3 regions of the Brevibacillus nitrificans genome follow, and region 1 is predicted to be linked to each of the others. Evidence: riboswitches for the same ligand, from Rfam matches in the RefSeq annotation. Region 1 holds a riboswitch; each other region holds the start of a gene.

Evidence for each region. Region 1 has a riboswitch for cyclic di-GMP ahead of EDM59_RS24560 (GNAT family N-acetyltransferase). Riboswitches for the same ligand answer to the same signal wherever they lie in the genome.
Region 2: linked by a shared signal. The riboswitch ahead of EDM59_RS13465 (methyl-accepting chemotaxis protein) and the one ahead of EDM59_RS24560 (GNAT family N-acetyltransferase) in region 1 are both predicted to bind cyclic di-GMP.
Region 3: linked by a shared signal. The riboswitch ahead of EDM59_RS01120 (DUF5317 domain-containing protein) and the one ahead of EDM59_RS24560 (GNAT family N-acetyltransferase) in region 1 are both predicted to bind cyclic di-GMP.

Annotation. Positions count from the first base shown of each region.
Region 1 covers NZ_RHHU01000017.1:284,938-289,196, forward strand. Annotated here, with positions in the region: gene EDM59_RS24550 (fumarylacetoacetate hydrolase family protein) at 1-289, shown strand, start outside; gene EDM59_RS24555 (methyl-accepting chemotaxis protein) at 356-1,819, opposite strand; gene EDM59_RS24560 (GNAT family N-acetyltransferase) at 1,821-2,372, opposite strand; cyclic di-GMP riboswitch class I at 2,556-2,639, opposite strand; gene EDM59_RS24565 (M42 family metallopeptidase) at 2,885-3,964, shown strand; gene EDM59_RS24570 (LysE family translocator) at 3,945-4,259, opposite strand, start outside.
Region 2 covers NZ_RHHU01000009.1:19,158-23,416, reverse strand. Annotated here, with positions in the region: gene EDM59_RS13470 (GGDEF domain-containing protein) at 1-650, opposite strand, end outside; gene EDM59_RS13465 (methyl-accepting chemotaxis protein) at 752-2,482, opposite strand; cyclic di-GMP riboswitch class II at 2,561-2,644, opposite strand; gene EDM59_RS13460 (GGDEF domain-containing protein) at 2,870-3,511, opposite strand; gene EDM59_RS13455 (sensor domain-containing protein) at 3,675-4,259, opposite strand, start outside.
Region 3 covers NZ_RHHU01000002.1:35,494-39,752, reverse strand. Annotated here, with positions in the region: gene carB (carbamoyl-phosphate synthase (glutamine-hydrolyzing) large subunit) at 1-888, shown strand, start outside; gene argF (ornithine carbamoyltransferase) at 833-1,804, shown strand; cyclic di-GMP riboswitch class II at 1,897-1,980, shown strand; gene EDM59_RS01120 (DUF5317 domain-containing protein) at 2,232-2,783, shown strand; gene EDM59_RS01115 (HD-GYP domain-containing protein) at 2,767-4,104, shown strand; gene EDM59_RS01110 (DUF4760 domain-containing protein) at 4,223-4,259, shown strand, end outside.

The sequences.
Region 1 (4,259 bases):
ACCGTACCGGATCGGTGACCGCTACGATATGGAGATGGTCGCCAGAGTAAATGGCAGGGAGCTCTCCCGCGGCAATTTCAAAGATATCTACTATACGTTCGGACAGATGATTGAACGGGCTTCAGATGGAGTGACCCTGTATCCGGGAGATGTGATTGGCTCAGGAACGGTGGGGACGGGCTGCCTGCTCGAGCTGGGACCAGAAGTGCATCGCTGGCTGGAGCCGGGAGACCACGTTGAGCTCGAGGTCACTGGGCTCGGGATCTTGGAGAATACGATCGAATCATGATAAAACACCCCTAGTCCGAAGCAATGGACTAGGGGTGTAGTCTGCGTGGCAGCAAGTGATCTGCTTTTAGATGTTCAACCCGCGAATTTGCTGCTCGATTTTCTCAAATCCGCTTGATACCTTGACTACCTCGTCTTTTTGCTCGGAGACGAGATGCAGCACTTCTTCCAGGTTGTCCTTGTTTTGATCGGTAATGTCTGCGTTGATTTCGACTTTGGCTCCGACTTCCTGCATCATGCTGTTTACGTGAACGATGAACTCTTGAAGAAACTTGGTTTTCGTAGCAAAGTCTTGCATGTAATGGTCGACATTGGAAAACATTTCCTGAACTTCGAGAATGCCTTCGCTATTTTTTTCAAAGGAAGCCTGGGAACCTGAGATCATATCGGAGACGCGCTTCATTTTTTCACGAATATTCATCAAGAGTGTCGCGATCGATTCAGACGATACTTTGGAGGATTCAGCCAGCTTGCGCACCTCATCCGCTACCACGGCAAAGCCGCGGCCATGTTCACCTGCGCGGGATGCCTCGATCGTGGCATTCAGTGCGAGCAGGTTGGTTTGAGCCGATATTTCGGAGATGGTTTGAATGATCTTCTCGATGTTCTCTGTCTCTTTGTAGAGCTCTTGAATCAGGCTGTTGGTACCTTGGATATCTCTGATAAAGCGTTCAAAGTCCGTACCGATATTGCCAATGCGCTTTCCGCTTTCCTGGGTAGCTTCCTTCGTAGATTCTACATAATCGTACATCTCCGTAATGGAGCGAGTCATATCCTCTACTTGAACGTTGGTAGTTGCCATTTCGTTGCGCAGTTCATTGGTGTTTTCCGTCTGTACGTTGAACGATTGAAGAATGCTCTGCAGGGACGATACCGTTTCTACTGCACGCAGATTGACGCCATCGGTCACTTTATTGAGATTTTCTTGGTATTCCTGTACGGACGTCAGGGATTGATTGATCTGATCGAGTACCCGCTGCAAGGATTCCTTGGATTCGATGGCTTCCCGTTTTTGCGTTTCGCTCTCATGCTGCAGCTTGTTATTGAAAAAGGCGTGCATCATGCTGGTAACCGAAATGAAGCAGAAGGTAAACAGGAAATACATCAAATCAATAGGGGAGGTGGAATGGAAGATTACCTCACCCTGGGTAAAGAAATAGTAGGACACGATGCAAAGTGTAGCTGCGATCGTCAGGATATTGATCCATTTATCTTGATAGATCCCCATGACCGCGACAAAGAACATGATCGTCATGATATTGATCATATGGGGATCCAGTTGGACAATGACAAACATGAATGCCCCGATCACGACGAAGTTAAAAAACTTCATAAATGGCGCCATTTTCTCGCGCAGGCTCGGACGGTTGGAGACGTATGTAAAAGGTGCCAGTACGACATACAAGATTCCAAGAACCGTCAGCACGAAAGAAAGGGGAACACCTAAAATCAGATTGACGATCTGAACGAATGTAATAATACTTGCAAAGACGATGACGACCCAGTTATTCCTTCTTCGTAAAAGATCCATATCAGCGCATGACCTCGACTTTTCTTTGTGTGAAAACCGGTGTGTACCACGAGTAGTGTGGATTTTCTTTATCTGTATAGACTTCTTTCAGGTGAAACAGCGTCGGAATAGCCTCGGCGCCCTTGTAGAAGATGTTTTCCTTGATTTGTGTAGCCTGGATTTTGTATTTCTGGTTCATGGATCGAAAAAAAGACGGATCGGCAATGCCGACAGCGTGTGTATATCCGTGTTTTTCAGCATAGTCGATCATCAGGCAGATTCCTTTTCGGCCGAGCTGCCCGCGATAACGGGGGAGAACAGCCAGACTGTCGACCTCCATCGCTCTCATATCGTTCGTCAGGATCTCGTCAAACAACGAATGGATGAACGAATTTGATTTCGAATAGGGGGTAAATTCAAAAGTTCCTCCAGCTTCTCCATCTTCTGCCAGCAGCAGGTAAAGATCAGAGCCTTGTTTGGCGTACTCCATTTCGAAACCCATGGAACTCCAGACGGTCTCTTTGATTTGATGGAACAATGCCAAGGTCTCCGTAGAATCAACATGTTTGTACATTTCCCACTCCACCATTTTTTCTCTCTATTTTTTTGTCTGTAACGGTTTCTCCCGTTCATTTTGTTGCTCTCTTTGCTCTCTCTCCCTTACATGACGTCCTCCTATCAGATGAATGAAAAAAAGAGTTATCCCAAGTACTGGAACAACCCAAGTCACCAACATCAAGACATTTTGTTACGGATGTTTGGCAACCCGGCTATCGTAGTCAGCGACTTTAGACCCGTGGCTTTGCGTCACCACCTTTAGATGGTTTTGCCTTTTGTCATCACACTTAGAAAAATGTAAATATATGTCGGATTCTGCAAAATTTTATATCAAATCATTTTACATGTCAAGTTTTGGTAGGTAAAATTAACTATTTTTTAGTTTTCTTATCAATTATCATCGGCAAAACCTCCTGGTAGCTTTACACACATGAACGCATTCGTTTTCTATGCAATATTTACAGATAATTTCATGTTTTATAAGATGGACGTTAGATAGTGTAAGGCCATATCTTTGGGAGGTTTGACATGAACGCTTTGACCCAATATTTGTCTGAGCTGGACGCCATTCATGGGGTGTCCGGAGATGAAGAGCGCGTGGCCAATTACATGAAGGAGCAGATCCAGCCTTTCGTAGACGAGTCCTTCGAAGATGCACTGGGCAACCAATTCTTTGTAAAGAAAGGGACACACCCGACGTTTCGCATCATGCTTGCAGCACATATGGATGAAATCGGTTTTGTCGTAAGTCATATCGATGAGAAGGGATTTGTCTATTTCCTTCCAGTCGGCTATCACGACAGTCGGATGGTCATCAACCAGATACTGACGATTCAGACGGAAACAGGCCCTGTGCACGGAATTACAGGAGGCAAGCCCGCACATGTCGTGACAGAAGAGGAAGCACAAAGGGCCATTCCTATGGACCGATTGCATCTCGACCTGGGAACGACCAGCCGGGCAGAAACGCTGGCTCTGGGGGTGCAGGTGGGGGATTACATCACGTTTGACCGTGAAGGGCGGCTGCTGAACGGGACGAAGGTATACAGCGGGAAATCCGTCGATAATCGCTCGGGCTGTGCGGTCCTGATCGAAGTCATGAAAAGGCTTGCGGATAAAGAAATAGCCCCCACAGTCTACGGCGTTGCCACTGTGCAGGAGGAAGTCGGACTGCGGGGAGCAGGGCCTGCTGCTTTTTCGATTCAACCGGATATAAGTCTGGCTATTGACGTCATTTTCGCTGGCGGCACACCTGGGATGGATGAGCGAATTTCACCGGTTGAGCTGGGAGCAGGACCAGCCATTATGATGTATGATTGGACGCCGAGCAACGGGCACGGTAACAATGTACCCAAGAAGCTGACGCGCACATTGATTAAGGCCGCAGAAAAGAACGGGATTCCCTATCAGCGTGAAGTGGTAGTCAATGGCGGTACGGATGCTTGGGCGATGAGCCTGGCAGGAAAAGGATCGCTGGCTGGCGGGATCTCATTACCCTCCCGCTACATTCACTCGGCGACGGGCATCGTACATATGGATGATTTGGAGCATGCTGTACAGCTGATCCTAGCTTTCGTAGAGGAAGCACTTACAGATCCACGAAAATAACAATCGCGCTATAAATCAACAAAAGCCCCATGACGATAGAAAAGGCTCGGTCGTATTTGGCGAGGAACTGTTGAAAAACCGCTCCAAAGAATGCCCAGCTGGAAGTGCTGAGGTAACCGATAAAGCCGAGAAACAAGGAAAACAGCAACAAGCTCCCATTGGATTGATAATAAGGAATGATAAACGTGGACACGGCCGTTATCGCGTACAAGATGACCTTGGGATTGATGAATTGCAAAAGGAAGCCCGAAAAAAAGGAATTCAGTTTATCCGGATGCGTGGGATTGGAACCGGG
Region 2 (4,259 bases), on a different contig from region 1:
ACTGCCTTTTGAAAGTACCGAATATTATATAGCCCTGTTAAAGGGTCATGATCTGCATCATATTGCAGTTTTTTCTTTACCCTTCGATCTCTTTCGGCATTGACAATAAATAGGCAAAGAAGCAAGGCTGTCAGCACATAAGAAGCATAACGGACAAGAAAGATCTCCTTGAAAACACTCCAGCCATCGGGCACGAAAATAATGATGGGGATATCAGAAATGAACCAGCCTATGGTAAATAAAAAGACTATCGAGACCGGATGAAGGCCAGCGCCTTGGATGGATCGATACACAAGAGCGACGAAAACAGGAAGAATCATGCCAAAAACAACACCGGGAACGGAACCCTCTCCCCCCAAAACCAGCCTCCAAAGAGCTGTTATGAGTAAAGTCGGAATCGCTAGTTCCCACCCCCACCTGACAGAAAAAAATACTAATGGAATGAGGCGGAGATCAAATCGATATTCCCCATATTGAATAGGAAGATAAAACATACCGATGACCGAGGAGGATATGACGATTATCCTGCCGATTTGAGCGAAGGAAGGAGTGAGTCTATTCTCATTGTTGAGTATTTCCACCATGCATAAATGCATGAAAAAAATGATCGCGATATTTGAAAGAGTGGACTGAATCACTGCATTCATCATCCCTCCTCCTCCTGATTTGAATTTCGATTTGAAGATCCCCCTTGCGCAGGGCAAGGGGACAGGTAGGGTGACACGTGCATGATTGCGCTATAACCCAAAAGTTATAGTTCGGATTCTAGTTGTGAAAGCAGCGTAATGACATGGTGAGAAGCTTCTTGAAGCTGTTCAAACGCTTGCTGCGCACCTAGCAGATTGCCTTTTTCATAGGATTCTACTGCTTGCATGGCAAACTGATGGACAGCCTTATGCGGTTCTTCAAGTTGTCTAAAGGAAGGCTGGTCTTTGACTCGTTGCGGCAACTGGCCATAATACCAGGCCCCAAGTCTACAGTTTTTGTGAGAGGCTGCTTGCTTGGCATCGATATTTTCCATACCTAATAGCATGTTATAGATCTTCCATTTCCAGAGAAGATGGTCCGTTTTCGCGACTCGGATAATGTCTTTATAATTCAGCCTCACATTGATGCTAAAGAAGGTATTTCGGTATTCATCCATTTTCTTGCTGAGTTCAAAGATGATTTCTGCCGTTTGCTTGGCAACTTCTTGTGAGTGCGCGCTCAGATCAAAAATAATGGAATTTCGATAGGCGATATCCATCACAGAAGACGTTTGTTCTTCGGTCATCGCGGCAATTTGGGAAGTGGATTGATTGATTTCCTGCATCGTGGAAACGATGGTTTGCAGCTCTGAGTCGGCAAATTGTGCTTCCTTCACGCTTTGCTCTACCAGTTTTCCGGTTTCACCGATTTGCTGGGTCACATGCTCGGAAACTCTTTGCAAAGAGTCCATATTGGCTGTAATCAGAGCGATCTGCTCCTTCGTATGTTCAGCCAGCTTTCGTACCTCTGAAGCTACAACGGAAAAGCCTCTGCCGTGTTCCCCTGCTCTCGCTGCTTCAATACTCGCATTTAAAGCGAGTAAATTGGTCTGATCCGCTATTTCGCGAATGATTTTCACAACGCCTTGCGTTTGCTTGATTTCGTAATTCAGCTGGGTCACGCGTTCTAAAACTTTATCGTACACACCGCCCACCTGTTGAATGTCAAAGAGAGCGCTATTGATGACTTGCTTACTTTGCTCTGCCGATTGAACAGCTTCATCCGTCCTTTCGGCTACTCTGCCTGCATGCTCCGCTACCTCTTGAATAGAGGCACTCATTTCTTCCGTTGCCGCCGTTACACTATGGCTTTCCTCGATCTGCTTATCCATTCCGGTAATCAGCTGCTTCGTCGTATCCAGCTCGGTCAATTGATTCAGCATGTCGGATATTCCGATTAAGAAGGACTTAAACGTCTCCTCCATGTACACTTCCACGATTAATTGCTGATCAAAAGCCGCCAATTTTTGTACCGATAGTACACTCTGAAGCATCCGATCCGGTTTCGTGTGCAGTTTTTCCATCAGGATGGTTGTCATAATCTGAATTAATAAGTGATGGGCAGAGATAAAATGCTCGGCGGTCAGATGAATGCGGCTGTGAACTTGACCAATAATGATTCTGGTCGCTACGTATTCTTGGTCCACTTCTGCAAGAAGGAACTGATCCAGGTATTTCTCCATCGTTTTACGCAGTCGATCCACACTCGAATTGTGCACAATGATCTGATGAAGATGATCCATCGAAGTAATCGCCCCGTAAAACTGACCAACAATCTCAGCCTTGTACGGAGTTAGAATGTGAGCAGCTTCTTTTATATGTAAGAGCGTATCTTGATTGATCCCCATAAACGCCAATCGATCTTTCACCCGCTCACCAACGTCGGAAATGTTCGTAGAACGAGAATTCTCCAAATACGCTTGCCACGATTTTGATTTTTTATGAAAAAAGGACATAAGCTACCTCCGATAATTTCAAATGATGGATCCTAGACAGAGAAATTTTCACACAAAAAAACCGACCTTATTTTTGCGAACAAATAGGGTCGGTTGCACTACTCGCTCCCTGCCATTCAAGTGCCCACATACGAATGACAGATCATCGCTTCCACGGTCATTTAGTTAAGTTGAGGTCATAATTTTTGAATACTGCAGCGCTTTAACCAATCAAAGTTATTATAGTCGTATTTGCCTATATAGTCTGTGAACACATAGTGAAAAGGAGCGAAAAAAATCAATCCTTTCGTTTTTGATTCTTTTTACCTATTACTTAATACCCTGTTTCCAATAAACGAAACATCCCAAGCAACATTTTTTTGAGCCAAGGCTGCAGGCTATCCTGTATCAATTGGCTTTCTTTTTCTTCTTGCGATACATCCGGGTATCCGCAGAAAAGATCAAGTCACCTACGTTCCATGCATCGTCAGGGTAGATGGAATACCCAATTGAAATGGATACGGGGATTCGAAGACGTTTTGAAAGCTCCGCACATTTGTTGTGGAAAAACTCGATTCGATTTTCTGCCTCGTGCCTATCGATCCGTGGAGATAACAGGAGAAATTCGTCCCCTCCTGAACGCGCTAAAATATCCCGTTTTCCTGTGTGTAAAGCCAACACGCGGGAAATGAGCTGTAGGACCTCGTCCCCTTTGGCATGTCCATATTGATCGTTGATTTGCTTGAAATCGTTTACATCAATGACAAAAATACAAAGCTTCGCTCCTTTTTTCCGACTGAAACGGAGCTGTTTATCTGCCTGTCGATCAAAATAGCGTCGATTAAAGACGTTCGTTAAAGCATCCCGATGAGCGAAATAAACGGACTTGTCATATTTGCTCCCAAGAAACCACGCAAATGCAAGGGCAACGAAGGCTGGAATGGGAATGAAGTGAGGAGGCTGTCCTAGATAATACTGAACCATCATGCGTATAAACAAAATCACAATCAATACGAATAACGTAACGGTTATTCTCCCGGTATATTTCATATATGCTGCCTCACTCGCTCAGTCTTCGATTTGGAAAAAAATTCATACGCCCACCAATAAAAGATTATATTATGACTAAAATAAAAGGAAAAGCAGGGAATTTGGCACGCGAAACAAAAAGCCCGTATATGCGCGATATACGGGGCTTGTTTTCCAATCGTCTTCAATTTCGTTCCGCTAAAAACTGCTCAAAATCATCCGTCGCCAGCGGTCTGCTGAACAGGTAGCCTTGCCCGTGAGCACAGCCGTTTTGCTGCAACGCTTCTGCTTGGTCATCCAGCTCGATGCCTTCCGCGATGACGTTCATCTGCAAACTGTCCGCAATCGTCACAATCGCCTTCACGATCGCCTGACTCTCCTGATTATGGTGAATATCCCGAATAAACGATGCGTCTATTTTGATTGTATCCACTGGCAAGCTCTTGATGTAGCTAAAGGAGCTGTAGCCAGTCCCGAAATCATCGATCGAGATGTGAATGCCCGCTTCACGCAGCTGCTTGAGAACTGCCGTCGCTTCTTCCATTTTGACAAAAATGCTCTCGGTAATTTCCAGCTCCAGCCACTGTGCCGACAGCCCAACCTCTTCCAATACCCCTATAATTCTCTCTACCAGATCCTTCTGGAAAATTTGCCGCGCGGATAGGTTTACGGACACCTTTAGCATATGCCCTTGATCATGCCACTTCTTGTTTTGCTTACAAGCTTCTCTCAGAATCCACTCGCCCAGCTCGAGGATCATCCCGCTCTC
Region 3 (4,259 bases), on a different contig from region 1:
TCCGGCGATAGCGTGGCTCTGTTCCCGGCTCCTGGCTTGTCAGATGAAATCAAGCAGAAGATCGCGAGCTATACCGAGGCAATCGCGAAAGAAATGGGAGCGGTTGGCTTGATCAACATCCAGTTTGTGATCGATGGAAGCACAGTTTACGTGTTGGAAGTGAATCCGCGTGCCTCCCGTACAGTTCCAATTACGAGCAAGGTAACAGGTATCCCAATGGTTCAACTGGCTGTTCAAGCACAACTGGGTGAGAAATTGGCGGATATGGGATACGGTACAGGACTCTTGCCGGAAATTCCTTTCGCGGTCGTAAAAGCACCCGTGTTCTCAACGGTAAAGCTGAACGGCGTAGACCCGGTCTTGGGTCCAGAAATGAAATCGACAGGCGAAGTGCTCGGCTTGGGTCGCTCCTTTGCGGAAGCGGCTGGCAAGGCATTCGCGTTCAAAGATCATTTTTACGGTGACTGGAAGCAAGGCCATCTGGTGATTGCGTCCTTAAAAGACTCCGACAAGCAGGCAGATGTCAGCAAAACGCTCGCACAGCTGCAAGCAGAGGGGGGCGTGCTGGTAGCGACAGCCGGAACAGCAGCATGGCTGCAAGAGACCGGAGTAGCAGTCAGTCATGTCATCGAAAATGAGGCAAAGCTGAACGAGCTGCTGCAAAAAGACAAAGCAGCCTTTGCCCTGATCACAGCGACGATCGGAAATCGTCATGGCCGTACCGGATTCGCCCTGCGTGGTCGTCTGGTGCAGCACGGTGTACCGCTGTTCTCAGCAGTTGAAACCTTTGATTTGTACGTGAAATCCATTCTTGAGAAAAGAGGTGGCTCGCATGCAGCCAGTGAAGATATTGGAACACTTTCCAAACTTGCCGCTCAGCAAGCATAAAGGAAAGGACCTGCTCAGAATCGACGAGTTCAACGGGGAAGAACTGATGGAGCTGCTGCATCTGGCCGCTCACATCAAGCAACTGCAAAAGCTGGGACAGCCGTTCCAGCCGCTGCAGGGCAAGACCTTGGGCATGATTTTTGACAAAGCGTCTACTCGTACCCGCGTATCCTTTGAAGTAGGGATGTATCAGCTGGGGGGCATGGGTATGTTCCTGAGCGGAAAAGAACTGCAGCTGGGCCGCGGTGAGCCGATCAGCGATACAGCGAAAGTGCTGTCCCGCTATGTAGATGCGATCATGATCCGCACGTTCTCCCACTCCTATGTAGAAGAGCTGGCAGAGCATGCATCCATCCCGATCATCAACGGACTGACCGATCTGTACCACCCTTGCCAAGCCTTGGCTGACATGCTCACGATCTGGGAGCATAAAGGCAAGCTGAAGGGAATCAAGCTGGCGTATGTCGGTGATGGCAACAACGTAGCAAATTCACTGGTTCTGGCAGCGGTCCTCTTGGGGATGGACGTGCGCGTAGCGACTCCGGTCGGCTATGAAATGGACGCCGCAATCGTTCAAAAAGCGACAGAATACGCGAAACAAAGCGGCGGAAACATGACTGTGACGTATGACCCAGCTGAAGCGGTTGCCGGAGCGGATGCGGTGTATACCGACGTTTGGACCAGTATGGGCTTTGAAGCAGAGAATGAAGTCAGATTGAAAGCCTTCGCGAACTACCAAGTCAACGAAAAGCTGGTCGCACAGGCAGATCCGAGCTATTTGTTCCTGCACTGCTTGCCTGCTCACCGCGGGGAAGAAGTGACTGCCGGCGTGATTGACGGAGCTCGCTCCTTCATTTTCGATCAGGCAGAAAATCGCCTCCATGCACAAAAAGCAATTCTTGCCGCGCTAGTGTGAGGAAAGGCTAATTCAAAAGAACTATTTATAGATAAAATCTAGTAAACTATGAATATTTGATTGCCGAAATTTGTCACTTATGTGTAAAATATAGGTATGAAAGTCGCGAAGAAGTACGGACTGTATTTGGTCGCTTGGTCCGTATGGAGCCAGTAGCGAATCCGCCCTTTTTACAAAAGAAAAGGAAAGATGCGCAGGGGCTGTAAATGGTCGCTTGGCCCCTGGGTTATGACCAGTAGCGAAGCCAGCTTTCTCCACTATCTTAAAGGGGGGGAAATATATATGAAAAAATGGGTCGCAGCAATCTTGATGGTGGCAGCTATCGTAGCAGCTACATCTGCAAATTTCAACATTGGCTAATAATTGCATGGAAGAAACACCGCTTTGATGAGTGGTGTTTTTTCTTCAACCCTTGGAGGAAAGCCAAATGCTTTTGGATGTAATCTGTTTATCGTTTATAGTTGCGCTGATTCGGAAGGGAAGAATCAGAGAATTCCCTAAATTTAACAAGATATGGCTTTTAGCTATAAGTATTGGACTCCAAGTTTGTTCCGCGCTTTTTCACACACTAGGAGGCATCTTCATTTCAGCAGCATACGTGTTTATCTTGGCTTTTTTACTGTTTAATCGAAAATATGAAGATATGAGAATTTTTATGGTCGGTTGGTTTTTAAATGCCATTGCAATATGGACAAATGGTGGGAAGATGCCAATTGATTTAGAACAGGCAAAGAAGCTGCCGTATGATCTAGAACCAATTATTAATGGCACAAATTTTAAGCATAATGTACTGACGGAGGCTTCCAATCTTCCGTTTTTAACGGATGTCATCTATATGCCGTCTATTATTCCGCGGGTTATTAGTATTGGGGACATTTTTATTATGTTAGGGGCATTTTTACTTATTCAGCGCTTAATGAATAAACCAATCTCATTATTACAACTCCGAGAAGGAAAAAGTTATGCGACAAAAAGCTGATATTCTAATCTTCATAAAAGGCATTATTGTGCAATTTGGTTTTGCAATATCAGCCATGCTTATATTTGCTTCTTCCTTGTCTGAATGGGAACCGCGTGATCACTGGGGAGTATTATGTACATATACTCTCCTCACCATTTTTTCTACTTTTGCGCCGATTCGATTATCAAATACGATATTAACCTTAAATAACGCTGTGATTTTTTCGGGTATCCTACTCTTTGGCTCTTGGGTCGGTGTATGGTCTGCGGTTATTGAAGCGCTGATTATTGGTTTTTTGATTCGGTTTAACCCATCTAAAGCTTTGGCCAATATTGGTCAGTTAATGATGACTATCTGGGTAGTAGACCAATTGAAAAATTGGCTAGGAAGTTTTGAGGCATTTTCTCCAATCATTACAGATCTTTTTTTAGCGGTCATTTACTGGTTCGTAAACCTCACTCTCTGTGGGCTGGGTATTTCCTATTTTTATAAAAGCAATTGGATTACAACGATAAAAGACATGGCAAGAGGCTTTACTTCTACATATTTACTGCTGATGATATTGGCTGGAGTGGGCGCGCGTTTAGTTGAGTCATACGGCCCGCTTACGCTAATTCCCATGATGGTTGCATTTATTACGATCAGCGTTGTATTCCATCATTACTACGATAGTATTCAAAAGCTTCATCAAAAGGTTGAAGAAGCAAAATCATTTAACCATCGCTTTTTGACTACAATGGCTGCCTCTATTGATGCAAGGGATCGTTACACAAGCGGACATTCACAAAGGGTCGCCCACTGGGGCAGAGAAATCGCCAGGAAAATAGGGATGTCATCCGAGAAGGTCGAAGAAATATACGTAGGCGGCATTTTGCATGATATCGGGAAAATAGGTATTGAAGATGAAATTCTGAATAAAAAGGGCAGATTGACGCCTGAGGAATACGACAGAATCAAACAGCATACCGTCATCGGGTACGAGATCATTTTGCAGGCGGGAATGTTCAAGGAGTTGCTTCCGGCGATTCGTTCTCATCATGAACGAATTGATGGTAAGGGCTATCCGGATGGGCTCGCCGGTGATGAGATTCCGTTGATGGCGAAAATATTGGCGATTTCTGATGCGTTTGACGCGATGGTTGCTGATCGACCGTATCGAAAAGGCCTGCCTGTTGAGGAAGCGCTAAATGAAATCAGACGTGGATCGGGCACTCAGTTTGATGAGATACTGGCAGCTCATTTCATCGAGATTGTAGAAAGACTGCCACGGGAAGAATTGGAAAGCATTATCAGCCAAGAAACCCAAAGCCAAAAACAGTTACAGGAGGCGATCCATTAACGATGCCTTTTCTGTAGCTGTTTTTGTTTTTGGGAAGCACATGCGTTGTTCGCTTGCATCAAGAATCAATAGCAGACATACTGGTAGAGAATGGAAATGTCGATGAGGTGATGGAGAGATGATTCCTACCTATCAAGACGCAGAAATGATGGTAA